2 regions of the Streptococcus hongkongensis genome follow, and region 2 is predicted to be linked to the other one. Evidence: predicted binding sites of a transcription regulator. Region 2 holds the regulator's gene; the other holds the start of a gene.
The links. Region 2 encodes Rex, which represses fermentation and respiration genes when NADH is low (regulators of the CRP and FNR family bind a similar motif). Its sites were predicted from a motif close to TTGTGAANTANTTCACAA; they were not measured.
Positions count from the first base shown of each region.

Region 1: a site for Rex is predicted at 12,129-12,146, ahead of adhP (alcohol dehydrogenase AdhP). Genes of this name have one in related genera too.

Region 1 covers NZ_JBRUGD010000016.1:19,070-35,039, forward strand. The annotation lists gene purK (5-(carboxyamino)imidazole ribonucleotide synthase) at 1-267, shown strand, start outside; gene ACVRZD_RS09370 (hypothetical protein) at 357-587, shown strand; gene ACVRZD_RS09375 (hypothetical protein) at 691-882, shown strand; gene purB (adenylosuccinate lyase) at 1,185-2,477, shown strand; gene ACVRZD_RS09385 (helix-turn-helix domain-containing protein) at 2,625-3,542, shown strand; gene ACVRZD_RS09390 (quorum-sensing system DWW-type pheromone) at 3,607-3,702, shown strand; gene ACVRZD_RS09395 (hypothetical protein) at 3,829-4,548, opposite strand; gene ACVRZD_RS09400 (hypothetical protein) at 4,636-4,953, opposite strand; gene ruvB (Holliday junction branch migration DNA helicase RuvB) at 5,123-6,121, shown strand; gene ACVRZD_RS09410 (low molecular weight protein-tyrosine-phosphatase) at 6,338-6,763, shown strand; gene ACVRZD_RS09415 (MORN repeat-containing protein) at 6,792-7,193, shown strand; gene ACVRZD_RS09420 (acyltransferase family protein) at 7,190-8,968, shown strand; gene adhE (bifunctional acetaldehyde-CoA/alcohol dehydrogenase) at 9,125-11,773, shown strand; gene adhP (alcohol dehydrogenase AdhP) at 12,202-13,221, shown strand; gene thrC (threonine synthase) at 13,409-14,893, shown strand; gene ACVRZD_RS09440 (MATE family efflux transporter) at 14,928-15,970, shown strand, end outside.
Region 2 covers NZ_JBRUGD010000001.1:20,259-36,228, reverse strand. The annotation lists gene ACVRZD_RS00180 (Cof-type HAD-IIB family hydrolase) at 1-264, opposite strand, end outside; gene ACVRZD_RS00175 (hypothetical protein) at 423-1,112, shown strand; gene ACVRZD_RS00170 (MFS transporter) at 1,163-2,506, opposite strand; gene ACVRZD_RS00165 (SDR family NAD(P)-dependent oxidoreductase) at 2,680-3,438, opposite strand; gene pta (phosphate acetyltransferase) at 3,504-4,496, opposite strand; gene ACVRZD_RS00155 (RluA family pseudouridine synthase) at 4,500-5,405, opposite strand; gene ACVRZD_RS00150 (NAD kinase) at 5,402-6,238, opposite strand; gene yjbM (GTP diphosphokinase) at 6,213-6,884, opposite strand; gene ACVRZD_RS00140 (CYTH domain-containing protein) at 6,977-7,549, shown strand; gene ACVRZD_RS00135 (ribose-phosphate diphosphokinase) at 7,670-8,644, shown strand; gene ACVRZD_RS00130 (cysteine desulfurase family protein) at 8,634-9,764, shown strand; gene ACVRZD_RS00125 (DUF1831 domain-containing protein) at 9,766-10,113, shown strand; gene ACVRZD_RS00120 (DUF4649 family protein) at 10,116-10,325, shown strand; gene ACVRZD_RS00115 (redox-sensing transcriptional repressor Rex) at 10,496-11,140, shown strand; gene ACVRZD_RS00110 (gamma-glutamyl-gamma-aminobutyrate hydrolase family protein) at 11,149-11,844, shown strand; gene radC (RadC family protein) at 11,847-12,527, opposite strand; gene ACVRZD_RS00100 (AI-2E family transporter) at 12,580-13,704, opposite strand; gene ACVRZD_RS00095 (6-phospho-beta-glucosidase) at 13,818-15,257, opposite strand; gene ACVRZD_RS00090 (AEC family transporter) at 15,283-15,970, opposite strand, start outside.

The DNA of each region.
Region 1 (15,970 bases), on a different contig from region 2:
CACTACTCGATTGAGGCCTGTGATTTCTCACAGTTCGACACACATATTCTGGGTGTGCTTGGTCAGTCGCTACCAGCTATCCACTTACACGCTCCAGCAGTTATGCTCAATGTCTTAGGGCAACATATGAATGCTGCGCAAGCCTATGTCCAAGAAAACCCTAGCGCCCACCTGCACCTTTATGGTAAACTAGAAGCAAAGCAGAACCGCAAAATGGGACATGTGACGGTGTTTGGGTATGTGCCAGATGAGGTAGAGGAGTTTTAAGAGACTTCTTTCATTTTGATTCTGACTTGTCTTGCCGTCAGCGACTTCCAAGTTTTGAATGAAAAAGAAATAATTCCGAGGAGCTTAAGATGATTAAAATTATTGTCCATGCTTATATTGAAGAAACAAAGGCTAATGCTATTGTTGAAGTTGTTTTTGCTTCAGAGTATGAAAAAGCAATTTCGAAGAAACTGCAAGATTTACAGGAGATCTATCCTAATGATTATTTGGCAGTTTATGATTTACCACAAGATACTGACTTAACCAAACTACCACATTATCCATCAGTGAGCATCGGAAGAGAAGAGTTTGAAGAATAAATAGGAGAACACAAACAAGCATAAAGAATATTCACACTCTAAGATGCGGAAATTTGATGTTCAAGTATTTAAAGGTATATGATAGATAACGAGGTCAACAAATATGAAAAAAATAGATTTTAACGTAGTAATAGCTAAGCTAGCTACAGTTATTCCAATTGTAGTTATCATACTTAATATAGTTATTAATTTATATATGAAAAAGCCATTTACAACAAGTGAGTATGTCTGGAGTGCTATAGGACTGGTTTTGTCTACATATTTTGGATTTTTTTGTAAAGATTTTTCAAAATAAAATTACTGAGGAAGATCAATTAAATTTTAAGTATTTACTAGGGATTACAACAGTTATATCTGTTCTCAATGACTAATAAAGTTTAAATCTGTTGTGTAGACTGGCAGATTTAATTTAAGTGATCTAACTTAGAAGTAATGTTGAAATTTGAGATTTAAGAAAAAGAAAGGAGAGAGGGTGTTTCCGAGTAATTGAACTCGGGCTAAAAGCTTCGGAAAAAAGATAGACTGCCTTGTGTGCAAGCACACTGCGTTAGTTTCCTATTTTTCTTTTGCTTTTGAACGCCCTCTGTATCATAAATTATGCTAGATCGTTATTCACGCCCTGAGATGGCGGAAATTTGGAGTGAAGAAAATAAGTACCGTGCTTGGTTAGAGGTTGAGATTTTGGCCGATGAAGCTTGGGCTGAGTTGGGTGAGATTCCTAAGGAGGATGTGGCTAAGATTCGTGCTAATGCCGATTTTGATGTGGACCGCATTCTTGAAATTGAAAAAGAAACGCGTCATGATGTGGTGGCTTTCACCCGTGCTGTTTCTGAAACACTTGGTGAAGAGCGTAAGTGGGTTCACTATGGCTTGACGTCAACAGACGTTGTTGATACGGCCTATGGTTACCTTTACAAACAAGCCAACGACATTATTCGTCGTGACCTTGAAAACTTCACTAACATCGTGGCTGAAAAAGCTAAAGAGCACAAAATGACCATCATGATGGGCCGTACGCACGGTGTTCATGCTGAACCGACAACTTTTGGGCTTAAGCTGGCAACTTGGTACAGCGAAATGAAACGTAATCAAGAACGTTTTGAACATGCAGCGGCTGGCGTTGAGGCTGGGAAAATCTCTGGCGCGGTCGGCAATTTTGCCAATATCCCTCCATTTGTGGAAGAGTATGTTTGTGACAAACTTGGCATCCACCCCCAAGAAATTTCAACTCAGGTCCTACCTCGTGACCTACATGCAGAATATTTTGCTGTGCTAGCCAGCATCGCAACTTCTATTGAACGCATGGCAACTGAAATCCGTGGTCTACAAAAATCAGAACAACGTGAAGTGGAAGAGTTCTTTGCCAAAGGGCAAAAAGGGAGCTCTGCTATGCCTCACAAACGTAACCCAATTGGTTCAGAAAACATGACAGGTCTTGCGCGTGTGGTTCGTGGTCATATGATTACAGCCTATGAAAATGTGCCATTATGGCATGAACGTGATATCTCACATTCATCTGCAGAACGGATTATCACACCTGATACAACAATTCTTATCAATTACATGCTTAACCGCTTTGGCAATATCGTTAAAAACTTAACTGTTTTCCCTGATAATATGCTGCGCAATATGAATTCGACCTTTGGTCTTATTTATAGCCAACGTGTGATGTTAACCTTGATTGAAAAAGGCATGACGCGTGAACAAGCATATGACTTGGTGCAACCAAAGACAGCTTACTCATGGGATAATCAAGTTGATTTTAAACCATTACTTGAAGCTGATGAAGAAGTAACATCACGCCTCAGTCAAGAGGAAATTGATGACCTCTTCGATCCTGTTTACTACACACAACGAGTCGATGCTATCTTTAACCGTTTAGGCTTATAAGCCAGTTGAAAAGACCTTTGGGTCTTTTTTTCTACTGTTTGTCAAGCCCATCAAGGGATTTATTTTAATAAAACAACTTTTATAATAATATTAATTTAAGATTGCAAATATGTTATAATGATTGAAATAAAAATTAAGGGGCCTTGAATGCCAAAGATTGGAGATAAAATCAAAGCTTTTCGTCAGGAGAAGCATTTAACCAGAGAGGCAATTTGCGGTGATGAGACAGACTTGTCTGTACGTCAGTTGGTCCGTATTGAACAAAATCAGTCTCTACCTAGTTTGGCAAAATTAGTTTTCATTTCAAAAGCATTAGATGTCAGACTAGATCAATTAGTCAATCCTAAATGTGTTACAATTCCAAGAGATTACCTTGCTTTAAAATATCAAATCATCCGAACGCCTCTTTATATGAACGGTCAGATTATGGCCATTCGGGAAGGGCAGTTTGATGCGATTTTTGAAAAATACTATGATGACTTGCCAGATGAAGAAAAATTAATTGTTGACTTTTTACAGTCCAAATTTGATGTTTACCAAAGTGGTGATGCCAGCTATGGGCGTGCTCTATTGCAAGATTACATTAGACAAATTAGTAAAAAGAATCGGTATCAGATTAATGATATATTTTTGATTGACCTTTATCTAACTTGTGCCATAGTGAGTGGTCTTAAAGCAGAGTTTTTTGATAAGAATCTCTATTGTCGTTTCTTGTCTAAATTATTGTTAATGGAGAAAACATTAGCGTTATCGGATTTATTTTTACTGAATAATGTCCTTTTGACGTGTGTTGATATTGGTATCAGATTGACTGATTATGAAGTTATTCAGCCGGCTTTAAAGGCAAGTTATCGTATCATGTATAAAGTCCAAGATTTTCAGCGTTTGCCAATTTATTGCATGCATGCCTGGAAAAATGCCCTTTTCTATAGAAAATCTGAAAAAAGAGGCGAAGATTACTTTCATCAGGCGCAGCTATTTGCCAAAATGGTGGGTGATAGTTTTTTAGAAGAAAAATTAAGAAAAGAGTGGTTTGAAAATTTAGCAGAAAGTAAAAAATCATGACATCAATGTCATGTTCAACCGTGGTATTTTGACCTATAATAAACAAAAAAGAAAGGAATACCTCATGTTCAAAAAGTACAAATACCATTTTATCTTAATACTTTTAGCTATTATACCTCTCCTAGCAAAGGTTGAACACGATTGGTGGCATATCGGGTAATTATTGCCCTTTATAAATAGTAAAAGGTTGAAAGCTATTAACACGATACTGTTAAGGCCTTCAACCTTTTTATTTACTAAGTTTTTCCTTGAGAATGGCTAGTTATCTGATTGGCTAGATGATGGATTAGTTTTCGTTTACATCAACATTTAGGACCCTTTTTTGATGATCCCGATAAATGTGAATAGGGGTATAGCGTTTTCCATTTTTACCCATGATGTGGTAAGGTAGTTGATTAAGCCAATTGCCTTGTTCAGTGTCTATGGCGACGGAGTTGGTTTGGATGATTTGTCCTTTATCTTGATAACGAACAATAAAGTCAGTCATAATAGGTTTTTGAGATTCATCTATATATGGTTTAGACTGCTTACGTGGAGCAATGACAAATTGCTCATAGATATAGTCGGTATTGTCTAATACTTTGTTATTTCCAGCTTTGTCGCTTGTGTAATGTGCTTGTCTATTTTTTGCTTCATAGAAGAAGGACTGAGGAAATTGAGGATCATATAAGTTAGCAAAATCCAGTTGATTGTGATTATTGTGGTCATAGGTGACATGACTTTTTTGTCGTTTAATAATTTCATAGTCCTGTAAATTAGCATTTGTGGTCATTAGTTCTTTGGCAAAGCTTAATAAGTCAGCTGAAGAAATTTTTTTTCCTACTGGAACAGTATCGAGGTGTGAATTGTCATATGTTGAAAAATGTCTGAGTCGACCGGTTTCAGGATCTTCAATCATAAATTCGGCAGTATAGGCTAGTTTAATCTGATGAGCTACTTCAGTTATTGTAGAGGTCTTTTCCTTTAGCAAGACATGACCTGTTAAGCTATATTTTCTTTGTTGCATGTCAGTACTTGGCAGTAAATGAATCGTAGTATTTTGTAAAGAATAAGTGTTTTTGTTTCCATCGCTCAGTAGCGAATCTGGAGTAAATCAAATGACCTCAAGGTTATGATTTAACTCGGATTCATGCAACCTATTGGAGATTGTCTCCAATAGTGCTTTTTGACTAATCGTTTTTGCTTGATTTAAACTAAAGTCTATAAAAGGTATACTAATCTGATGGTTACTTTGATTCTCAATAATCCCGTCAACATTGATACTAATGAAATCACCACTTGGTTCTACGGGGTGATCATTCAGCAGTCGTGAACCTGTTGTTATTGCTTTAACAGGTTTGGGTAGACTCACTACTATAAAAAAGGATAAAAAAGCAGCAAGTAATCTCCATCTATTTTTTCTCATTTTCATAAATCAAAATTCTTTCTAATTATTCAAGTAATATAGTATTTATCAACTGAATCAGATAATTGTCCACCAAGGAAATATTATTATAGCATAAAATCTACATTAAATTATCTAACTGTTTATTCCGGATAGAATTTGCCTAAAACAGATTACTTCGTGCTATAATAGTCACATGACTAGAATTTTAGATGAAGAGTTGATGGGAGATGAGGCTCTGGTTGAGCGCACTCTACGTCCTCAATATTTACGAGAGTATATTGGTCAAGATAAAGTTAAAGACCAACTGATGATTTTTATTGAAGCAGCAAAAATGCGTGATGAGTCTTTAGATCACGTCCTTTTGTTTGGCCCTCCAGGACTTGGGAAAACGACTATGGCATTTGTTATAGCTAATGAGCTAGGAGTTAATCTTAAGCAAACCTCTGGTCCGGCTATTGAAAAGGCAGGGGACTTGGTTGCAGTCTTAAATGATTTGGAGCCGGGAGATGTCCTCTTTATTGATGAAATTCATAGAATGCCTATGGTTGTCGAAGAAGTTCTTTATAGTGCGATGGAAGATTTTTATATTGATATTATGATTGGTTCTAGTGATACTAGTCGTAGTGTTCATCTGGATTTGCCACCTTTTACACTAATTGGAGCAACAACTCGCGCTGGCATGTTATCTAATCCGCTAAGAGCTCGTTTTGGCATAACTGGCCATATGGAGTATTATCAAGTAGATGATTTAACAGAGATTGTCGAGCGTACCGCGGATATCTTTGAAATGGAAATTGTTCATGAAGCAGCTTCAGAGTTGGCACGTCGAAGTAGAGGGACACCTCGTATCGCTAATCGTTTATTAAAGCGTGTGCGAGACTATGCTCAAATTATGGGAAATGGTGTGATTACAGCTACAATTACTGATAAAGCCCTTGAAATGTTAGATGTTGATCATGAAGGATTGGACTACGTCGATCAGAAGATTTTGCGTACAATGATTGAAATGTACAATGGTGGTCCAGTTGGCCTTGGGACTCTGTCAGTAAATATTGCTGAGGAGAGAGACACAGTAGAAGATATGTATGAACCTTATCTCATTCAAAAAGGCTTTATTATGCGGACAAGGACTGGACGTGTTGCGACACAGAAAGCTTATCATCATTTAAATTATCCCTATTTAGAAAAATAAAAGTCTCGGCTAGATTGCTGAGACTTTTTGAGAGAGTTATACCGATTGAAGCGTGGTCAAAGTCGGGATGGAGAAAGAATAGCTAAATTGTCTTAAATTTTTTGAAAAATGCAACTGATATTATTTAGTATTATAGTTGTATTAACAGTAAAAAATCGGTATGATTTTGTAAAGAAATTCTAATATTTTGATATAATAAAATGAGGGGAGTTTACCATGAAAAAAGTATGTTTTGTTTGTTTAGGTAATATTTGTCGTTCAACTATGGCTGAGTTTGTTATGAAATCTCTTGTTGATGAATCATCTATTTATGTTGAAAGCAGAGGGACATCAAATTGGGAACATGGGAATCCTATTCATAGAGGAACGCAAAAGATTTTAACAAAATATCAAATTGATTATGATAAAAACAAAAGTTCTCAACAAATTACAGAACGTGACTTATCTGAATTTGATTACATCATTGGGATGGATTTTCAGAATGTAGATGATTTACGGGCGCTCTCTGGTGGCAAGTGGGATGAGAAAATTCACCTATTTATTACAGGTGGCGTACCTGATCCTTGGTATACAGGAGATTTTGAAGAAACCTATGATTTGGTCACAAAAGGTTGTCAAAGCTGGCTAAAAGAATTTAAGTAATAAATAAAATAGTAGTGAGAAGATAGAGATGGAACAAATTAAGCAATTTATTAACCAATTGAAAATTACTCGAGCTCAAGTCGAGATTTTTTCAGTTATTATCCTCTTGGTTTTAGGGCTTTCAGTTATTACAATTAATCATAAAAGTAAAACTGCCTTAACCTATAATCGGGGTCAGATTAAGTACACTGGTTATGTTATTAATCACCGGATGAATGGACAAGGGACCTTAGTTTATGCTAATGGTGATAAGTATGTTGGTGATTTTAAACAAGGTGTATTTGAAGGCAAGGGAACTTTTACATCAAAAACAGGTTGGTCTTATAAAGGGGACTTTAAAAAAGGACAAGCTGATGGTAAAGGGACACTCATGGCAAAAAATAATAAGGTTTATAAAGGGACCTTCAAGCAGGGGATATTTCAAAAATGAGAATTAAATGGTTTTCTTTGATACGTGTAACTGGTTTACTACTAGTTTTACTTTATCACTTCTTTAAACATGCCTTTCCAGGAGGTTTTATAGGGGTTGATATTTTCTTTACATTTTCAGGCTATCTAATTACAGCTCTATTAATAGACGAATACTCTAAGTCTAATCAAATTGATATTATTGGTTTTTTCAGAAGACGTTTTTATCGGATTGTTCCACCATTAGTATTAATGGTCCTAGTGACAATTCCGTTTACTTTCTTAGTCAAAACAGACTTTGTGGCAAACATTGGAAGTCAAATAGCGGCTGCTCTAGGCTTTACCACAAATTTCTATGAAATTTTAACTGGTAGTAGTTATGAAAGTCAATTTATACCCCATTTATTTGTGCATACTTGGAGTCTGGCAATTGAAGTTCATTTTTATATTATTTGGGGCCTGTTTGTCTGGTTTATGGGAAGACAAAAGTATAATGATAAGCAATTTAGAGGAATTCTTTTTGTAGCCTCGAGTAGTATTTTTGCTCTCAGCTTCCTAATAATGTTTATTAGAGCATTTTTTGTGGTTAATTTCTCATTGATTTATTTTTCAAGTATTGCCCATATTTTTCCTTTCTTTATTGGAGCAATGTTTGCGACCATTTCAGGGATTAAAGAGACAACTGTTAGATTTCAAAAAAATGTTAACTTATGGCCGCGTAAATTTGTTATCAGTTTTGTAGCTGGTGCATTTACCTTGTTATTCTTGTTAACAGTATCGCTTGACTTTAACAATATCATAACTTACTTGTTTGGCTTTGTTTTAGCTAGTTTATTTACAGCAGTTATGATTTATGCTACGCGCGTTTTAAATGATCTTACGCCGACAATCGACGAACCCTTTGTTATTACCTATATTGCTGAAATTAGTTACGGCTTGTACCTCTTCCATTGGCCTTTTTATATCATTTTCAGCCAATTGGCACCAAACTGGTTTGCTGTTATCCTGACCCTCATTTTCTCAGTTCTTTTTTCTACCTTGTCTTACTACATTATCGAACCATTAATTGTTGGCAAAAAACCAAATCTTTTTGGCTTAGATATTCCGATGGAAGGCTATACAAAATGGCTAGCTTTAACTGGCCTAGCTTTATTATTATTAATGGTAGGTCGGAGTATTGCTGCGCCAAATGTTGGCAAGTTTGAAACTGAGCTCACTGTTGGAGCTTTACAGCAAAGTCAAAATAGCTTAAACAGAACGCATACTCTTGCAGCTGGGGATGCTAATGCATTGGGCGATGTCAGCATTATCGGAGATTCTGTTGCCTTAAGATCAAGTGCCGCCTTTTCTAAAATTATGCCGACAGCACAGCTTGATGCAGCAGTAAGTAGAAACTTTAGCCAAGCTTTTGACATTTATGATAATCGCAAATCGTCTGAGACTTTATCTAAAACGATTGTTTTAGCCGTTGGTGTCAATTCTCTAGGTAATTACAAAGCGGATTTGCAAAATTTCATTCAAGATTTACCAAAGGGGCACCGTTTAGTGATTGTCTCACCTTATAATTCGCAAAATTTAGCGCAAGTTGCTGAAGTTAGAGATTATGAGTTAAGTTTAGCTAAGAAATATTCGTTTGTAAGTATAGCGGATTGGTATAAGGTAGCTGTTGCCACACCTGATATTTGGGATGGCACAGATGGTGTACACTATAGTGATTCTACGCCTAAAGGGGCAGATCTGTATGTAAATACTATTAAAGATGCTATTGAATATGTTGCTAAAAAAGATGCAAAATAAGGCCTGAAAAGGTCTTTTTTCTATAGTCAAAAAACTTTGAAAAAAACTTCACAAATTTATTGTGAAACTATTTACAAACTCAAAAAATGTGCTATAATAATTTTGTAAACAAATTTGTGAAACTTTTAACAAATAAAAGTTCTAGAGGAGAATAGAATGGTTGAACAAAAAATGACGCCGGAACAAAAAATGGCAGATGCGCAATCACACGTTGATGAGCTTGTCCAAAAAGGTCTAGGTGCCTTAGAAGAATTCCGTAAATTAAATCAGGAACAAGTAGACTACATCGTAGCTAAAGCTTCAGTTGCTGCTTTGGATGCACATGGTATCTTAGCAATGCATGCCTTTGAAGAAACTGGACGTGGTGTATTCGAAGATAAAGCGACTAAGAACTTATTTGCTTGTGAGCATGTAGTTAATAACATGCGTCATACTAAAACAGTTGGAATAATCGAAGAAGATGATACAACAGGATTAACACTTATTGCTGAACCTGTTGGGGTTATCTGTGGGGTTACACCAACAACAAACCCAACGTCAACAGCTATTTTCAAATCATTGATTGCTTTGAAAACGCGTAATCCAATTGTCTTTGGATTCCACCCTTCAGCTCAAGAATCTTCTGCACATGCGGCTCAAATTGTTCGTGATGCTGCTATTGCAGCAGGTGCACCTGAAAACTGTATCCAATGGATTTCAAAACCTTCTATGGAAGCAACTGGTGCTTTGATGAACCACGATGGTATTGCAACAATTCTTGCAACTGGTGGTAATGCAATGGTTCGTGCTGCTTACTCATGTGGAAAACCAGCGCTTGGTGTAGGTGCAGGTAATGTTCCAGCTTATGTTGAAAAATCTGCAAACATTCGTCAAGCTGCTCATGACATTGTTATGTCTAAATCATTTGACAATGGAATGGTCTGCGCTTCTGAACAAGCTGTAATTATTGATAAAGAAGTTTATGATCAATTTGTTGATGAATTCAAGTCTTACCATACTTATTTTGTTAATAAGAAAGAAAAAGCACTCCTTGAAGAATTCTGTTTTGGTGCAAAAGCAAATAGCAAAAACTGTGCTGGTGCAAAATTAAATGCAGATATCGTTGGTAAATCAGCGATTTGGATTGCTGAACAAGCAGGCTTCAAAGTTCCAGAAGGAACTAACATTCTTGCAGCTGAATGTGCTGAAGTTGGGGTTAAAGAACCATTAACACGTGAAAAACTATCACCAGTTATTGCTGTTCTTAAATCTGACTCTACTGAAGACGGACTTAAAAAAGCTCGTCAAATGGTAGAATTCAATGGTCTAGGACACTCAGCAGCTATCCATACAAAAGATGAAGAGTTAGCAAAACGTTTCGGTACTGAAATGAAAGCAATGCGTATCATTTGGAATTCACCTTCAACATTTGGTGGAATCGGTGATGTTTACAACGCCTTCATTCCATCATTAACACTTGGATGTGGTTCATATGGACGTAACTCTGTAGGTGATAATGTTAGTGCTATCAACCTCTTGAATATCAAAAAAGTAGGAAGACGTAGAAATAATATGCAATGGTTTAAGGTTCCTTCAAAAACATACTTCGAGCGCGATTCTATTCAATACTTACAAAAAGCACGTGATGTTGAACGTGTCATGATTGTTACTGACCATGCTATGGTTGAATTAGGTTTCTTGAACAAAATTATTGAACAACTTGATCAACGTCGTAACAAAGTTGTTTATCAAATCTTCTCAGATGTTGAACCTGATCCAGACGTTTCAACAGTTATGAAAGGTACGGAATTAATGCGTACCTTCAAACCAGATACGATCATTGCATTGGGTGGTGGTTCACCAATGGATGCTGCCAAAGTAATGTGGTTATTCTATGAGCAACCAGAAGTTGACTTCCGCGACCTTGTTCAAAAATTCATGGATATCCGTAAACGTGCCTTCAAATTCCCTGAGCTTGGTAAGAAAACAAAATTCATTGCTATTCCAACAACTTCAGGTACTGGTTCAGAAGTAACCCCATTTGCCGTTATCTCGGACAAGAAAAATAACCGCAAATACCCAATTGCTGACTATTCATTGACACCAACAATTGCTATTGTTGACCCATCATTAGTAATGTCAGTTCCAGGATTTATTGCAGCTGATACAGGTATGGATGTTCTAACACATGCTACAGAAGCTTATGTATCACAAATGGCAAATGACTTTACTGATGGTCTTGCTTTACAAGCTATCAAGATTGTCTTTGATTATTTAGTAAGTTCTGTAAATAATGGTGATTTTGAAGCTCGTGAAAAAATGCATAATGCTTCAACAATGGCTGGTATGGCATTTGCAAATGCCTTCCTAGGTATGAGTCACTCAATGGCTCACAAAATTGGTGGAGTGCACCACACAGTTCACGGACGTACAAATGCGATTCTTTTACCATATGTTATCCGTTACAATGGGACACGTCCTTCTAAAACAGCTACTTGGCCTAAATACAACTATTGGAAAGCTGATGAGAAATTCCAAGATATCGCACGCTTATTAGGTCTTCCAGCTTCAACACCTGAAGAAGCTGTTGCATCTTATGCACAAGCTGTATACGAACTTGGTGTAGCTGTTGGTATCAAGATGAACTTCAAAGATCAAGGTATCGATGAAAAAGACTGGAAAGACAGTTTACATGAAATTGCTCTTCTTGCTTATGAAGATCAATGTTCACCAGCAAATCCACGTTTACCATTAGTCGCTGACATGGAAGAAATCCTGGCAGATGCCTACTATGGATATGGAGATCGTCCTGGTCGACTTAAATAAACCGAACACGTTAATGTAATGCATAGAATACTCTCTTGGTTCTCCTCCATGAGAGTATTTCTATAGTAGTTACATAAAGTATAAAAAATTTTAATATTGAGTTTACAAGCCTTTAGCAGAGGCGTATAATGTAGCTGAATAAAAAGATAATTTCTTGGAGGATTCACATCATGGTAGAACGCTTTTATGACCTGCTTGCACATGTCTGGATTGGTATAGCTGGCATCGATTCTCGTTGGGTCAGATAAGCAAAGGGCACTAGTTAATAGCTAGTGCTTTTTTTAATAAATTAGTTAACCGGTAAAGTATATTTTCAGAAAATTGTAATCTTATTACCATTTTTTATTGACAGACTATGTGAAATGCTATACAATATTATAAGAAAGCGTTTGCAAAAAAGATAAAAAATATAGTTAAGGAGGCTTTTTATGAAAGCTGTTGTCGTTAATCAAGAAAGTACAGGTGTTGAAGTTGTTGAGCATGATCTACCAAAAGTAGGGCATGGAGAAGCACTTGTAAAAGTTGAATATTGTGGTGTTTGTCATACGGATTTACATGTGGCACACGGTGATTTTGGTAAAGTACCTGGCCGTATATTAGGTCATGAAGGTGTTGGCGTTGTTGAAGAAATCGGTGAAGGCGTAGACTCACTTAAGGTCGGAGATCGTGTTTCAATTGCTTGGTTCTTTGAAGGCTGTGGACACTGTGAATATTGTACAACTGGACGTGAAACACTTTGTCGTAGCGTCAAAAATGCTGGTTATTCTGTAGACGGTGGAATGAGTGAATATGCTGTTGTAACTGCTGATTATGCTGTTAAAGTTCCAGATGGTCTTGATCCAGCTCAAGCTTCTTCTATCACATGTGCTGGTGTAACAACTTATAAAGCTATCAAGGAAGCAGGGGCAGCCCCTGGACAATGGATTGTTTGTTTTGGTGCAGGAGGCCTAGGAAATCTAGCTGTTCAGTATGCTAAAAAAGTATTCAATGCTCATGTTGTTGCTGTAGACATTAACAATGACAAATTGGAATTGGCTAAAAAACTTGGAGCTGATATTGTTGTCAATGGTAAAGAAGTCGAAGATGTTGCAGCCTTTATTCAAGAAAAAACTGGTGGTTGCCATGGAGCGGTTGTTACTGCTGTTTCTAAGGTTGCTTTCAACCAAGCGATTGATAGTGTGCGTGCAGGTGGTACAGTAGTTGCTGTTGGCTTACCGTCAGAATATATGGAATTATCTATTGTTAAAACTGTTTTAGATGGTATCAAAGTTGTTGGTTCTCTAGTTGGCACACGTAAAGATTTGGAAGAAGCTTTTGCTTTTGGTGCAGAAGGTTTGGTTGTCCCAGTCGTTGAAAAAGTTGCAGTAGACACAGCACCTCAAGTTTTTGATGAAATGGAAGCAGGAAAAATTCAAGGACGTAAAGTTTTAGATTTTACTACTCTATAGTATTTGCTCCTCTAAAATTTGTAATCATGTTGTAACTGATTTAAAGGGGTGTTTAAAGAAATGCCTGTTATTTTAAATCAGTTTTGGAAGCACTAGTTGAAAACTAGTGCTTTTTTCGTTATCATGGCGTCAAAGATAGTCAAAATATGGTACAATATCAAAAAGACTTTTAAAGGTAGGAAAAGAAATGGGACTCGTTTATCAATCAACCCGTGATGCGGCAAATCAAGTAAGTGCAAGTCAAGCTATTTTATCAGGCTTAGCTAAAGATGGGGGTCTTTTTACACCTGTTAGCATGCCAGCAGTTCATTTGGATTTTGAGCAATTGCAATCGGCATCTTATCAAGAAGTAGCGAAGCTAATTTTGTCAGCTTTCTTTGATGATTTTACAGAGGCGGAATTGGATCATTGTATTCAATCTGCCTATGATCAAAAGTTTGACACGGCTAAGATTGCTCCCTTGGTTTCTTTGACTGATTATCATAACTTAGAGCTTTTTCATGGGTCAACGATAGCTTTTAAAGACATGGCCTTGTCAATCTTGCCTTATTTATTAACGACAGCTGCTAAGAAGCAGGGCGTTGATAATAAGATTGTTATTTTAACGGCGACTTCTGGTGATACTGGGAAGGCTGCTATGGCTGGCTTTGCCGATGTTCCGGGAACAGAAATCATTGTTTTCTATCCTAAATATGGGGTCAGCAAGATTCAAGAGTTGCAAATGACGACGCAAGTCGGGGATAATACGCATGTTATTGCTATTGATGGTAATTTTGATGATGCGCAGACTGATGTTAAGCGGATGTTTAATGATGCGGATTTGGCGCAAAAGTTGGCTGATCAAGGGATGCAATTATCTTCAGCGAATTCGATGAATATTGGGCGTTTGATTCCGCAGGTTGTTTATTATGTTTATGCTTATGCGCAGTTGGTTAAAGATGGTGCCATTAGAGCGGGAGAACAGGTTAACATCACTGTTCCGACTGGTAATTTTGGTAATATTTTGGCTGCTTATTATGCTAAGCAAATTGGTCTTCCCGTTCATAAATTAATCTGCGCTTCGAACGAAAATAATGTTCTTACTGATTTCTTTACAAGTCGTACATACGACAAGAATCGTGACTTTAAGGTAACAAGCAGTCCATCGATGGATATTTTGGTTTCCTCTAATTTGGAGCGCTTAATTTTCCATCTGCTGGGTGATGACTCGGAGGCTACTCGTCAATTAATGACGTCTCTGACTGAGGAGGGGTCTTATCACTTGGAGGCATTTGATGCTCGAGTTTTTGATCTGTTCACCTCTGGCTATGCAACAGAAGAAGAAACAAAAGCAGAAATTAAGGCTATTTTTGAGTCAGACCACTATGTGATTGATCCACATACGGCAGTGGCATCTGCTGTTTACCGTCGTTATCGTCAGGAATCTGGTGATCAACATCAGACAATTATTGCATCAACAGCTAGTCCTTACAAGTTCCCACAAGTTGTTGTTGAGGCAATTCAGGGACAAGGATGTGAGGATGATTTCCAGTCAGTTGAGTTGTTAGAAAAGATTTCTGGAGTTGCAATTCCAACAACTGTTCAAGATTTGTATCATGCTTCTGTTCGTCATGAAATGATGGTTAGCCATCAAGACATGCAAGAAGCTGTAGAAAAGTATTTAGGAGTATAAAGGGGGGCTATTAGCCTCCTTTATTGATGAGTTTATGCAAAATGAAAATCGTAGACATATTTTAAGTCTTGCTTTACCAGCGATGGTTGAAAACCTCTTGCAAATGCTGATGGGATTTGTTGACAACTACTTAGTTGCTCAGATTTCTCTAGCGGCGGTTTCTGGTGTCTCTTTAGCAACTAATATCATCACAGTATATCAAGCACTTTTTATCGCCTTGGGAGGAGCGGTGTCAAGTTTACTGGCGCGCAGTTTGGCTAAGAAAGATCAACTAGAGTCACAAAAACTAATGGCGGATGCTATCACTCTGACACTTGGAGTGTCTCTTATTTTGGGAATTCTAACAGTCCTTGGCAAGTCTTGGCTCCTGACCTTGTTTGGAGCATCGGCTGAGGTGGTTGCTGTTGGAGGGGCTTATCTCTCAGTTGTTGGAGGATTGGTGAGTAGCTTGGCTATGATGACGAGCCTAGGAGCAATTTTAAGAGCGAAAGGAAATGCTAAATTACCAATGTGGGTGAGTCTTTTTGCCAATCTCCTCAATGGTGTCCTTTCAGCGAGTGCGGTCTTTATTTTTAATTGGGGTGTGATTGGTGTTGCTTGGGCGACGGTGCTATCGCGTCTGGTTGGTGTACTTATCTTACTACGTTTTTTCCCTGTTAGAATGATCGTCTCCAGGATGTCTCTTCGCATGAATCGTAAAATTTTGGCTTTAGCTCTGCCAAGTGCAGGAGAGCGCTTGATGATGAGGGTAGGCGATTTGTTGGTCATGGCAATTGTTATTAGCTTTGGGACATCAGTGTATGCGGGTAATGCAATTGGTGAGACTATTTCACAATTTAATTACATGCCTGGAATGGCTGTAGCTACAGCAACTGTTATTGGTGTAGCAGGTCTTTTGACTGATCAGGATAAGGTGTTAATTGATCGATATATTAAAGAGGCTTACAAACTTTCTACTATTATAGTGCTAATTATTAGTCTATTAGTTTATAGTTGTGGGTGGTGGTTGACGAGTCAATTCACAAATGATAAAAGTGCAACAACGGCCAGTATGCTAGTTCTGTTCTTTTCGCTGAT
Region 2 (15,970 bases):
TTTAGTCTCTTCCTTTGAAATTAATTGATGCATGATGACTTGCTCATGGTATTCAACATATGAGCCATTACCACCGATCATTCCATCAATGCCAATAGACCAAATTTCATCTTGCATTTCTGCACGGCTACGTCCCGTAGATACCAAAACTAAATGGCCATTTGCACGTGCTTTTTGAATGGCACTAATAGCTGATTCCGGAATACGATTATGGTAATCGACCAAAGTTCCATCAACATCTAAAAAGATAATTTTTTTTGACATGTATTCACCTCAATAATTTCTTAAGAAGATTATACTATTCAATTGCACTTTTAACTAGGCTTTTAGTGTTATATGATGATACTATTCTATGAAATTTCAGCCAAGACTTTAAAGTCAGTAAAATTGCTATTTCTCAAAAAAGTCGCTATTATGATAATATGACAACAAGATATAACATTTTAGCCCTAAATCCGGCATCTAGTAAGGAACACGATTTATTTTATCACTTCCTCCAAGAAGCATTTTCTCACCTATTTCAGGTGACTATTTCAGCTTCTTTTCCTATGGAAAATAGCGGAGACTTCCATGCAGTTTTTAGTGATAACAAAGACACTACAATACCACTACCTCAACTCATCTTTACTAATGCAGAGCTCAATAATCCTGACTTTTTATCATCAGAAGGCCGGGTGGATATCAAACAGTTCTCAACTCTAAATCAAAAAATAACGAGCTTTTATCTGACACTATCAGAGCAAGTGCTAAACCATTTCCCATTTCAAATTCGGCAAGCTGATTATTCCGGTCACATTACTTATCATAACCATCAGTTTAATGGGAGTTTCTTTGAAGATGATGACACACAGGTAGAACCTTGGATTTATAAACAATTGCATCAATCAACCAGTCCAGCTACTAAACATTTTCTATTAGCATCTGCTTCTGCCGATCATATCTACTATCAAACATACCAAGCAGTAAAGAATAAAGAGGGACACTATATAGGAAGCATTGATTATATTCAGGACATCAAACCTATCTTGGCTGATTATTTAGAGGAAACAGCACAAGCTATTGTGGGATGGTCAGATGTCATCTCTGGTCCCTCCATTTCAGACGATCTCTAAAAAAGAGCTCAGCTATTGAAAAAGCCTTAATCTCAGATTAAGGCTTTTTCTCATGCAATGACGTGACGTTTTTTTAAATAAATGATATTGATAAACGTAACAACTACAAAAACTAAAATGAAGTATACAGCATTGCGTCCACCAATACTTTCACCATTTAAATGTTGACTAGCTTGACCTAAGGCAAAGAATTGTGAGGAAACGGCAGTAGCAAATGCTCCTGCAAATTGTTGAAGGGTATTTAAAACACTATTACCATCTGCTTCTACATGCTTTTCGAGTTTAGATAAGGCTGAGGTAATCATATTACTGGCACCAATTCCCATTCCTGCTTTTACCAAAATGTCTGACCCAAGTAAAAACAGAGTTGATTTGCCCATTAGTGCTACTGACATCAAACCTAGCCCAAGGATTGAAAGGAATAAGCCAAAGAAAAGTGGCTTAAAGGCTCCCATACGGTCTAAAATATGTCCAGATAATGGATAAAGGATTGCTGCTAAGATCGCACCTGGGAACATAAAGAGCCCCGCATTAACAGATCCTGTCTTCAACACTAACTGTAAATGGTTAGGTAGTATAAAAGATAAGCCTAAAGGAATCATTTGGTAGGTTAAAACACCAAATAGAAGAATCACATAAGGTTTGTTTTTAAAAACAGTGATATTTAATAAGGTATTTTTTTTATTAAATGTATAGAACAAAAAGAATGATACTAAACTGATAATTAGCAAAACCAAAGATAATTGCTCAATAGCAATTAATAGAGTTGACAATGCAATTCCCAAAACAGCAAAAGCTAGCCAATTAACTTTCTCAATGATTGGAACGCTTCTACTTGGAATAGATCTCAATCCGAAAAAGGTTGATAGGAGTATCAATGGAAACAGCATGATAAAAATCATTTGCCAACCCATGTAAGCTAAAATAATACCACCATAGCTTGGTCCAATTGCTGGCGCTAGTGAAGTAGTCATGGTTGCTACCCCCATCACTAGTCCCCTCTTTTCAAAATCAACTCGACTCATTATGATATGAAAGAGTAACGGCAAGGCAATACCAGTTCCCATACCTTGTAAAACTCGCCCAATCAATAAAATAGCTAAGCTTGGAGCAATGCTATCAATAGCCATCCCAAGTAGAAATAAACTATTAGCTAAGATAAAGATATGTCTTTCTGAATAATTTCTGATTAAATAAGCAGACAGAGGAACAATAACGGCAACTGCTAATAAATTAGCTGTCGTTAACCACTGAATTGCTGCAGGTCCAACTGAGAAAAGTGACATTAACTCTGGGAAGGTGACATTCATTGATGTTTCAATTAAAACACCACAAAAGCTTAAGATGGCTGTGGAAATAATTGCTGGCATAACATGCCATTGATTTGTTTTCATAGTTACCTCGATAGACGATAGATTTAAGTTAGTAGATAATCACTACAAAAGGGCACTAGAAATAATCTCAGTACCCATTTAATTGCTTCAATTAAATTTATATTGTATTGCCGTTAGAGCACTATCTATTCTAACAGATAATAGCTAAGTTGAAAAGCCTATTTTTAAATGTTTTAATCTCTAAAGACTGGTTGTGGACCATAGGACTGACTCACAGGCATCATTTCAATCCGATTAATATTTACATGTTCAGGCTGATTAATAATCCAACTGACGGTATTAGCAATATCAACAGCTTGGATGGCATGTGCTCCTCTATAAATAGCGGCTACTCTTTCTTGATCTCCACCGAAGCGAACCGATGAAAACTCTGTTCCCTCACACAAACCAGGCTCAATAGTTGTCACTCTTATCTTTGTACCAGCTAAATCAGCTCGTAAATTTAATGAAAACTGTTTGACGAAAGCCTTAGTAGCTCCATAAATATTACCACCAGGATAAGGAATTGTTCCAGCTGTTGATCCCAAATTAATAATCATTCCACTATTTCTTTCGACCATTTGAGGTAGAATTTGTCTTGTCAAAAAAGTCAAGCCGACGATATTAGTATTAATCATCGTCATCCAATCTTCAAACTTCGCCTCATAAGCCTTATCCAAACCTATCGCTAAGCCTGCATTATTCACTAAAAGATCTATGGCACGCCATTCTTCAGGTAAAGACTCTAAGCCGTTTTTTACGATATCTATTTGAGTAATATCCATTTGAAGTGGGTAAACAGTTTCCTGACCAAATTGATTTTGTAGTTGATTTAATTTATCTAAGCGTCGGGCTATCATGATGACTTTATACCCATCTTCAACTAATTTGGCAACAATTGCTGTACCAAAACCTGCAGAGGCTCCTGTTACACAGGCTATTTTTTTTGACATATGTTTCTCCTCTTCGAAAAGAAAAGTGGATTAACCCTTCAAAGGGGTCAAGTCCACTCTATTAATTATTTGTTTTCCAAGGCTTGCGCAGCAGTAATAATACCTAGTTTATAAATATCTTCTGCACTTGATCCACGGGATAAATCATTTACCGGTTTATTTAAACCTTGTAAAATTGGGCCAATAGCGTCAAACATTCCTAGACGTTGTGCGATTTTGTAGCCAATATTTCCTGATTGTAAATCAGGGAAAATAAATGTATTTGCTTGTCCAGCAACAGTTGAGTCTGGGGCTTTGATTGCTGCAGTTTCAGGAACGAATGCAGCATCAAATTGTAATTCACCATCGAGTGTTAATTCAGGTGCTAATTCTTTTGCGATTTTTGTTGCCTCAGCTACTTTTTCAACTTGTGGTGCTTTACCAGACCCTTTTGTTGAGAAGCTTAACATAGCAATTTTAGGATCAATATCAAAAATTTTAGCAGTTGCCGCAGTATTAACAGCAATTTCAGCTAATTCTTGTGCATTTGGGTCGATATTGATAGCACAGTCAGCAAAAATATAACGTTCATTTGTATTTTCACGATTCATTAAGAAAACACCTGACGTACGTGAAATACCTGGTTGTGTTTTAATAATTTGTAAAGCAGGACGAACCGTGTCCGCAGTGGAATGGGCAGCACCAGAAACCATTCCATCAGCAAGTCCCATTTTAACTAACATGACACCAAAATAGTTAACGTCTTTAAGCAATTTATCAGCATCCTCTAAAGTTGCTTTTCCTTTACGAATTTCAACAAATTCTTTTTTCATTTGTTCAAATTCAGCATAATCTTCAGGATAGATAATAATATATTCTTGATTTTGGAAACCGAGTTTAGTTAAAATGCTATGAACTTCGTCCGGTTTACCTAAAATAATTGGTTCAACAAGACCCTCAAATTTCAGACGAGCAGCTGCACGAACAACACGTTCATCATTTCCTTCTGGAAATACGATTTTCATGTTTTTGCCAACAACTTTTTCACGTAAACTACCGAACAAACTTCTAATATTCATTTTTTACACCTCAATTAATTTTTTTGATAAGTCTAGAATAACCTTATCAAGGTCATCTGTCAAATCAATTGAATAATTACTCTCTTTTTCTATAAATGGATTATAAAAAGTCAAAGAATGACAATGTAAGGCCTGCCTTGTTATACCAAGGTCTAATCGTCCTCCATAAAGATCGTCACCAAGAAGTGGAAAACCAATATGTGAGAAATGAACTCTAATCTGGTGAGTTCTACCTGTATGTAATTTAATATCTACTAAATGAACATTTTCTGCAAAACGGCCAACAACTTCATATGTCGTCTTTGCATACTTACCCATTGGGTCAACTGCTCTTGTAATAATACTATCTTTAGAACGGCCAATAGGTTCAATAATTTCTCCACTGTCAGGTAATTGACCATTACCTGATACTAATGCAAAATACCGTTTATCTATCGAACGTGATTGCAACTGTTTATCTAATCTAGCATGTGCATAGCCATGTTTTGCAAAAAGCATCAATCCACTTGTATCTCTGTCTAAACGAGTAACAATGTGAACTTGCTTATTAGGATAATCTTTTTCTAAATAGTAAGCTTTAATAAAATTAGCAATCGTATTTGAGTGAAGTGCACTTGGAATACTGGCAAAGCCGTAAGGCTTATTTAATACAAGAAAATGATCATCCTCATAAACGATATCCAAGGGATGCGATACTGCTTCAAGTTTTTCAAAAGGCTGCTCATCTGGAATCAGAATCGTCACAATATCACCGACATCCAAAAGATAGATGGCATTTTGCTCCTCTTCATTAACCAAAATTTTTCCACCGCGATACTTGACCTTCGCAAGAAGCCCTTTTGATACATCATATCCCTTTAAAAGTGTTTTGACCTTAGTACGACGATCTGCGACATAATCAAATCTCATGACTCAATCTCACCGATAAAGGCATCTTTAACCCTTTCCCAAAAGCTCGTATGACTCGAAGTCGCAACAAAATTAATTTTCTTTTCATCAATAAAATATTCTACTTTAATAACATTTTTCAAATTGTAAGTTTTATTATCAATGGAAACCGTATAAATACCAGTTCGTTGTGGCAAGACCTCAATCTTGTCCTTCTTAGGGATGATCAGAGAGGAACCAACAGTACGAAAGACTAAATTATTAAGACTAGAAATTTCAGTCAATTGTAGAGCCTCAACTGTAGGATGTAGAATTGCCCCGCCTAAAGATTTATTGTAGGCTGTACTTCCAGTTGGTGTTGAAACTGATAAACCATCACCACGGAAGGTTTCAAACCTGACGTTGTTAATAATGACATCTGCCACCATTGTTTTTTCAATTCTTTTTATTGTTGCTTCGTTCAAAGCCCGTGCAGTAATAATGCGCCCATCTTCAAGTGAAATTTTCACTTTAAGAATGGGATAAGAAATCTTCTCCCCTTTATCCATTCTCAGGTTTTCAATTAAATTCTCTACCTCAAAATCACGGTAGTCAGTATAAAACCCAAGATGTCCCGTATGAACACCTACAAAGCGAACTTTATCCAATTCCTTTTCATACATGTGAAATGCTGACAGGAGCATACCATCACCACCAATAGAAATAACAACATCCGGATTTTTTTTAGCTAAATAAAAATCTGGGTCATCTTTAAAAACAGAAAAAAGCTTCGAAGCGACACGCTTACTTTGGTATTTTCCATTAGCAATTATTGCTACTCGAGTAGCTTTATCTGTATAATTCATCTGAGTCATCACTGTTTCCTACACCATCACTTAAATTGCGACTAACTGGATCAAACATTAACTGAGCATCTCTAATATCTTCACGAATTTTTCGCATTTCCTCGTCAAGTTCTAAAGCGATTTTTGCAGTTGTTGATAATCTTTTCTTTATTTCTTCTGGAAATTCACCTTGATATTTATAATTTAGTGAATGTTCAATTGTTGCCCAAAAGTTCATGGCTAACGTTCTAATTTGAATTTCAGCTAAAACTTTCTTTTGTCCATCAATCGTGTCAACAGGGTATTCGACGACAACATGATAAGAACGATATCCAGACGATTTCATATTTCTAATATAATCACGTTCATAGACGATAGACATATCTTGCCGATGCCGTAACAGATTCAATACCTCATCAACATCGTCGACAAATTGAACCATGATACGCAAGCCAGCAATATCTTGTATGTCTTGCGTAATGTTTTCTTCGAGAACACCACGCAATTTCATCTTCTCTTTAATACTTTCAACAGATTTAACACGTCCTGTTACGAACTCAATTGGTGAATAGCGATTTTGTTTTCTAAACTGTTTACGAATACCACGTAATTTAATTTTTAATTCTCCGACTGTTTGAATGTACGGATCTAAAAATTCTTCCCAATCTACTGCCACGCTATCACTCCTTTCTTGTCAAAATTTCGTCTTTAATATAGAATTGAAATAACAATTAATTATAGCACAAAAGACCAACAAAAGGAATTTGCATGACTAACCTAGAAATTGAATACAAAACTTTATTAACAAAGGATGAGTATAACCGACTACTCACAAAATTATCACACATTCCTCCTATAACGCAAACAAATTATTATATTGACACGCCTACTTTTGCCTTAAAGGCTAATCGTATGTCTCTGAGAATTAGAACCTTGCCTGATAAAGCTGAAATTACGCTCAAAGTCCCTGAAATAGTAGGTAACAGAGAGTATAATGTTGACTTATCATTAACAGATGCAAAAGCCCTGGTTAAAGACTTCTCATTACCACAATCATCAATTAAAGACATTATTGATACACTAGATATCAATCAATTGCAATTAGCTTGCTTTGGTCATCTGACTACTGTACGACGTGAAATAGAGACTGAAATTGGAAAAATGGCATTGGACTATAATCAGTATGCTAATATCAAAGACTATGAGTTGGAACTTGAAGTTGAAGATGCCTCAAAAGGGGAAAATGATTTTCAACAATTCTTAAATGATAATCACATTTCCTTTAAATTTGCCAAAAGTAAAGTTGCCCGATTCAGCAAAACATTAAAAGAGCAAATTTAAACAGATAAATAACTGATTTTTTTCATATTTTTTGATAAAATGAGACTGTTGATAAAAGCTAGAATAGGGTTAATTTTGTTTGACTTCTATTCCTCAAAAACACAAGGAGCACAATCTCTAATGACTGAACGATATGCTGATAAGCAAATCAAACTGTTTTCTCTTACTTCAAATCTTCCAATTGCAGAAAAGATTTCTGAGGCATCTGGCATTCCTTTAGGAAAAATTTCATCACGTCAATTCTCAGATGGTGAAATAATGATTAACATTGAAGAAACTGTTCGTGGTGATGATATTTATATTATCCAATCAACCAGTTTCCCAGTAAATGATAACCTATGGGAACTTTTAATCATGATAGATGCCTGCAAACGTGCCTCTGCTAATACAGTCAATGTTGTCTTGCCTTATTTCGGGTATTCACGCCAAGACCGTATTGCAAAATCTCGTGAACCAATTACAGCTAAACTTGTGGCAAACATGTTAACTAAGGCAGGTATTGATCGTGTTCTAACATTAGATTTACATGCTGTCCAAGTTCAAGGTTTCTTTGATATTCCTGTAGATAATCTGTTCACTATTCCATTATTTGCAAAAGAATATTGTAAACAAGGTCTTTCTGGTAATGACGTTGTTGTTGTTAGTCCAAAAAATTCTGGCATTAAACGAGCTCGCTCTCTAGCTGAATATCTGGATTCTCCAATTGCTATTATTGACTATGCTCAGGATGATTCTGAGCGTGAACAAGGTTTCATCATTGGTGATGTCGCTGGTAAAAAAGCAATCTTAATTGATGATATCTTGAATACTGGGAAAACATTTGCTGAAGGTGCTAAGATATTGGAACGTGGCGGAGCAACTGAAATATATGCCGTGTCAAGTCATGGTCTCTTTGCTGGAGGTGCTGCTGATGTCCTAGAAACTGCACCAATTAAAGAAATTCTGGTTACTGATTCCGTTAAAACAGCCAATCGTATTCCAAATAATGTTAAATACATCACAGCTAGTCAATTAATTGGTGATGCTATTATTAGAATTCATGAAAGAAGACCACTAAGTCCACTCTTTGCTTTCGACACAAACAATGAAAAATAACAAACAAATCTATTTCGATAATGCAGCCACAACTGCACTCAGTGATTCTGTAATTGCTGCCATGACTGATGTCATGGCTTCTAATTTTGCTAATCCATCCAGTATCCATTCCTACGGTAGACAAGCAAGTAAAGTGCTAAGAGATTGCAGACAAAGCATTGCTAACCTGCTTCACGTTGATAGCCGTCAGCTAATCTTTACCTCAGGTGGAACAGAAAGCAACAATACTGCTATAAAAGGCTATGCATTAGCTCATCAAAATCAGGGAAAACATCTCATTACTACAGCTATTGAGCATCATTCCGTACTACACACTATGGAGTACCTTGAAAAACATTTTGGTTTTGAAGTGACTTATATAGAAGCTCCTAATGGTATTATTACCCTTGAGGATGTCAAACAAGCCTTAAGACCAGATACTATTTTAGTTAGCATGATGGCAGCAAACAATGAAACTGGTGATTTGCTACCTATTGCTGAAGTTGGTCACTTATTACAAAATCATCAAGCTGCTTTTCATGTTGATGCCGTTCAAGCGATAGGTAAACTAAATGTATTACCTGAGGAGTTAGGTATTGATTTTTTAACTGCTTCTGCTCATAAATTTCATGGCCCAAAGGGTGTCGGCTTCCTTTATCACAATCAATTGTTATTCGACCCACTGCTTCATGGTGGAGATCAGGAAGAAAAACGACGTTCAGGTACCGAAAATTTAATTGGGATTGTTGGAATGACACAAGCCTTAACTGATGCTTTTCAAAATATGGAAATTAATTATTGTCATGTCAACCAGTTAAAAGACCATCTTTTAGATCAATTGCAGAGCTCTAATTTTTATCTCAATAAAAGTAACCACTCTTTACCACATGTGATTAATCTTGGTTTTCCAAGTCATCAGAATGCTATGCTTTTAACTCGTTTAGATTTAGCTGGCATTGCAGTCTCTACAGGTTCAGCTTGTACTGCAGGGACTGTTGAACCAAGTCATGTATTAGAAAGTTACTATGGTAAAAATGCGCAGCAATTATCTGAATCACTGCGAATTAGCTTTTCTGATCAAAATACTATTGAAGAAGTTAATCAATTTGTAAAAGAAATCATTCATATCATAGGAGATTAATATGGCTTTTGAAAAAGAAATCACTTTAAAAAACTGTAAATATACATATACAATTAGTCCTAAAGTAAAAAAATACACATTACGTGATACAACATTTAGCGAGACTAAACTTGGTCACTATGAATTAACAAGACTCTTAGAGGAAGTTCCAAATTCAGGCAATGGTTTTCCTTTAAAAATTACGATTAATAAAGATTTGAATGCCTTTAAATTAACAATTACGGACCAATCTGGTCTCCGTTTAGTTAATATTTTTAAATCCGCGGACCATAAGATTATTCAAGATAAATTTTACTTTTTAATGGATAGTCTAGTTGAACGCGATATTTTCATAAAAACAGCTAATTAAAAATGATTGAAGTAAGTTTTTTAAATGAGAGCAAACAATGTAAAACTGTCCGATTTTCAGATTTCAAGGAATTTGAAAGAGCTCAAGTTTCCTGTGATATTTCAACACCAGATTATCACCCCGTTCAATCTGTTACAGTTGATGGAAAAGCTTTGGACTACAAAGGAACTTATGGCGATCTTTATTTTTACCTTCTACATTTGCAGAGCTAACATTTCTGAATCACTAATGATTAGGACATCATTAGTGGTTTTTTTGTGCAATTTTAGATGAATTTTCTAATTTTTTCAATAATAGTAGCTTTAATGTTGCATTTTTCACAAAGTATTTGTTACAATAGAATAAGATTAATACAGTAAATTATTTCAAAGGAGCTACTACCGTGGTTATTGACAAATCAATTCCAAAAGCGACTGCAAAGCGCTTATCACTCTACTATCGTATTTTTAAAAGATTTCATGCTGACCAAGTTGAAAAAGCAAGTTCTAAACAAATTGCTGATGCAATGGGGATCGATTCAGCAACTGTTCGCCGTGACTTTTCTTATTTTGGTGAACTAGGTCGCCGTGGATTTGGTTACGATGTGACTAAATTAATGAACTTTTTTGCAGATTTACTAAATGACCATTCTACTACTAATGTTTTAATTGTAGGTGTTGGTAACATTGGACGCGCATTACTTCATTACCGTTTCCACGATCGCAATAAAATGCAAATTGCAATGGGATTTGACACTGATGATAATCCAATTGTTGGAACTAAAACTTCTGATGGTATCCCTATCTATGGCATCTCAACTATTAAAGAACATGTCAAAGCAACCGATATTGAAACTGCTATCTTAACTGTTCAAAGTGATCATGCACAAGAGGTTGCTGATCAACTGATTACTGCAGGAATTAAAGGAATTTTAAGCTTCTCACCTGTTCATTTGCAAGTACCTAAAGATGTCATCGTTCAATATGTTGATTTAACAAGTGAATTACAAACACTTCTTTATTTCATGAACCAAAATAACACATTATAGGAGTTAGCATGACTAAGCCTCTAGTTGGCATTTCAGCCAATCAACGACTAAATATAGCTTTAGATGACCTGCCTTGGACCTATGCCCTTGCAGGTTTTTCTGATGCTGTTATGAAAGCAAATGCCACCCCCATTCTCCTTCCTATTGGAAATGAAGAGACTGCTAAACAACATGTGTCACTTGTTGATAAAATTATATTAATTGGCGGACAAAATGTTGATCCTAAATTTTACAACCAATCAAAGGAAGCCTTTGATGACGATTTCTTTCTTGAAAGAGATGTGTATGAAATTGCCATTATTAATGAGGCAAGGAGACAAGGAAAACCCATTTTAGGCATTTGTCGAGGTCTTCAATTAATGAATGTTATCCTAGGCGGAACATTAAATCAAAACATTCCCAATCACTGGCAAAAAATGCCTTCAGATTCTTATCATCATGACATTATCACAAATAAGGACTCTTTCTTATTTTCAATTTACGGTGAAAAAGCCTCAATAAATTCCTTCCATCATCAAAGTATTAAAGAGTTAGGAAATGGTTTGGAAGTGATCTCGCGGGATCCTCGTGATAACACAATTGAAGCAGTCGTTTCAAACGATCCAACTTTTCAATTTATTGGCGTGCAATGGCACCCTGAACTACTTCAACACATTTCAAATGCTGATTTTCAACTTTTTGATTATTTTATTAATACCTATTGACACTAAAATATTTCAGATTTTTCTCTAAAGCTATAATAATCTTTCTTTCCAACGATGATGTGATCTAAGCAATTTATGCCTATTTGATCACATGATTGTTTTATTTTTTTAGTAAAATGAATATCATTATCACTTGGATTTGCAAGACCTGATGGATGATTATGAACAATAATTAGGCTAGTTGCCATATTTTTACAAGCGTAGTGTAATATTTCTCTAGGCTCTGCAATTGAGCGCCTAACACTTCCAATAAAAATTGTTTTTTCTTCAATAATTCTGTTTTGAGTATCTAAATAAATGGCTAACAAATGTTCTTGCTTCTTTTCACCAAGTAGTTTAATCATTCTTTGTGCAACTTGATAAGTGGATAGTAGTTGACCTTCTTGTTTGTCATCACTTGCTAAAATCCGTTTTGACAACTCAATCATTGCTTTGATCTCGACTGACTTTACTTTTCCAATACCAGCTATTTGTTGTAGCTCCTGTAAGGATAATTTTTTAAAATCTGACAATTGCTCTAAACCTTTTAATATATAGGCAGATAATTCTAGAACAGGTTTGTCCTTACTTCCCGTTCTTAGAATGATTGCAAGCAACTCTTGATTACTTAACATTTCAGCTCCCAAGCTAATGAGGCGTTCTCGTGGCATTAATGATTCTTCATCTATCTTGATATTGTACATTTTCAATTACTCCTTCTAACAGAACTATTCGAAAAAAAACAAGTTTCTTTCTTTAAGAAACTTGTTTTTTTTGAATCGCTTGTTTTTTCTCAACGTTATCTCGAATAATCTGATAGAAGGTTGCTACTAAAGGAACTGCAACAATCATCCCAATAATTCCATTTAAGGCAGCTCCAACGGTAATAGCCATCAAAACCCACATGCCTGGTAATTTAATTGAACTACCAACGACACGAGGATAGATTAAATTCCCTTCAAATTGTTGTAAAACTACTAAAAAGACAACAAAGATAATAGCTTGTGACATCGACTGCGTCATAATTAAAATAAAGCCAATGATCAAGCCAATATAAGCTCCTACCACTGGTATTAGTGCTGTAAAAGCAACTAATACACCAATCGTTGCAGCAAACGGAATCTGTAAAATAAACATTCCAATTGCTGTTAAACTTCCCAAAATAACAGCTTCGATACTTTGACCAACAAAGAAACCACGAAAACGGCTATGGAGAAGACCAACAAAATAATGAATCCGTTGACCATAAATGCCAGTGTAGGTATCAACAAGGATATTTCCTTGTCGACATAATTGTTCTTTATTAGCTAATACATAAAGTGAGAAGACAAAACTGACAAAGAGACTGATAACTGCTGAAGCAATAATAGTAACTGACGTCAAAATATTTGTAAAAACAGAAAGCAATTGTTGCAATAATTGATGACTATAATTTGTAATCGTTTTCGCAATAGCGGAAACACCACCAGAATAATCAATGATTCTCGAAATGAGTTGATTATGACTCAAGTTATGCACAACAGATTTGATAGATCCTGGATCAAACTGCAACATCAATGATAAACTCGCAATTAAATCTGGAATAACAATTGAAATAATCCAAATGAATAAAATAAAAAAGGTTAAATAAGCTAATATCATTGAAATAGCTCTTTTTAATCCAGGAAATTGATCTCCTTTGATGACTTTACTTATGCCAGCTTCATAAGTACTCATAACAATATTGACTATATAGGCAAGTGCTGCTCCATATAAAAAAGGTAAGCTTGTCCTATAAATCGTTTTAATAATAGATGCCCCAGTCTGCCAATTTGCCTTTATAGCATAACAAATGACAAATAAGAGAACTAAGTTAAAGACTTGTTTTTTTTCAAATTTCATTATAACTCCTTTCTTATATTATACACTAATTATCTTTCATTATCCTCACTATTTGTATCAAAAAGAAGCCAATAAAACGGCTTCTTTGAGATGTCCGAATAAAAATAATGTGGTTACTCTAAATCTGCACCTTGACTTGCAATAACTTTTTTATACCAATCAAATGATTTTTTCTTAGATCGCTTTAGTGTTCCTTTACCCTTGTTGTCACGATCAACATAGATAAAGCCATATCGTTTTTTCATTTCACCGGTTCCGGCAGAAACTAAGTCAATACAGCCCCACGTCGTGTAGCCCCACAATTCAACACCATCCTTATTAATTGCATCATTCATTGCTTGAATATGCTGACGAAGGTAATCGATTCGATAATCATCCTCTACATAGCCGTTCTCATCAGGTCTATCTACTGCTCCAAGACCATTTTCAACAACAAAGAGTGGTTTCTGATAACGGTCCCAAATAGCATTCATCGTGATACGCATACCAAGTGGATCAATTTGCCAGCCCCATTCAGACGAGTCTAGATAAGGATTTTTGATTGAGGCAAAGATATTACCTTGTGTTTGTTCATTTACTTTTGGGTCACCAGACGCGACACGGCTAGAATAGTAAGAAAATGAAATGAAATCAACTGTATGTGCTTTTAATAATGCTAAATCTTCTTCAGTCATTTTGATATGCAACTGATCACGCTTAAATTTCTTCAAAGCATAGTTTGGATAATAACCACGCGCCTGAACGTCAATAAAGAAATAATTCTCACGATCTTCTTTCATACCAGCCCAATAGTCTTTCGGATCACATGTATTCGGGTAATATTGCCCAGCTGCTAACATACAACCAACTTTATTATTTGGATCTACTTCATGAGCGATTTTAGTTGCCAAAGCTGACGCTACCAATTCATGATGTGCGGCTTGAAATTTCACTTCTTCCTTATTTTCGCCTTCTTCAAAACAAATGCCAGCCCCCATGAATGGCGCATGTAAAATCATATTAATTTCATTGAAAGTCAACCAGTAGTTAACTAATCCTTTGTATCGGTTAAAAATAACCTGACAAAGATTGCCATAGAAGTCAATCATTTTACGATTACGCCAGCCACCATATTCTTCAATTAAGTGCATCGGACAATCAAAGTGTGTAATGGTTACTAGTGGTTCAATCCCATATTTTCGGCATTCTTTAAAAACATTTTCATAGAAGGCTAACCCTTTTTCATTTGGTTCAGTTTCATCCCCTTTAGGGAAAATGCGAGACCAACCAATAGACATGCGGTAAGTTTTAAAGCCCATTTCAGCAAATAAAGCAATATCTTCTTTATAATGGTGATAAAAATCAATAGACTCTTTTGCAGGATAAAAATACCCCTCTTCAAAATCAAACATTTTTCGTTCACCAGCAATAATAGAAAACCGCTCTTCGCCAATTGGAACAAGATCAACATTGGCTAGGCCCCGACCGTCGACTTCGTAGGCCCCTTCACATTGGTTGGCAGCTGTTGCACCACCCCAAAGAAAATTTTTAGGAAATTTTGTTTGTTTAGACATCTTTTCTCCTTTTTAATAAATTGATCTAAGTCATAAAGACAACTAGTAAGGTATAAACTACTAAGGTTACAATAAGTGATAATGAAATGAAAGTTGCTGAAAAAAGTTCATCTTTTCCAGATTTAAAGGCTGGCATAATAATTGCCGGCATCGCAAATCCAGTTGGACACATAAAATAGAGTAAGACTGCAATTTTAAACTCTTTATTTGTCATTAATACTGGAAATAAAATGAAGAAGCCAAAAATAACTAGGCTGTAAAATCCAACGCGTACCAATAATAATCTTGCAATAGACTTAAAGGTGTCCGGATCAAATTGTAAATCAAATCCTAAAATAAACAAAATTGTTCCTACTATTGGTGATGTCGCTTTTTCAATGATACCATAATATGACTCGCCAAATGGTGCCTGTAAGAGCATGTGGTTTAAGCGCAGACCATTTGCAATTAAGCCAAGAAAAATGGCTATTAGAAATGGGTGAGTTAGGGTTGAGATAGCTAATTCTTTTAGCGACGCATTAGATGCACTTGCTTTAGATACCAAGACTGGTATCACAAGAAATGCCGTTGCTGCGCCAGCTAAATCAAAAATAACAGTATTACTAGAAACGCCTACAATCGACAAGTAAAGGGGTAAAGCAACACTACCTCCTTCTACTGTCGGTAAAAGGAAATGAGCAAAGTGGGCATATGACTCCCCAATAAATCGTTTT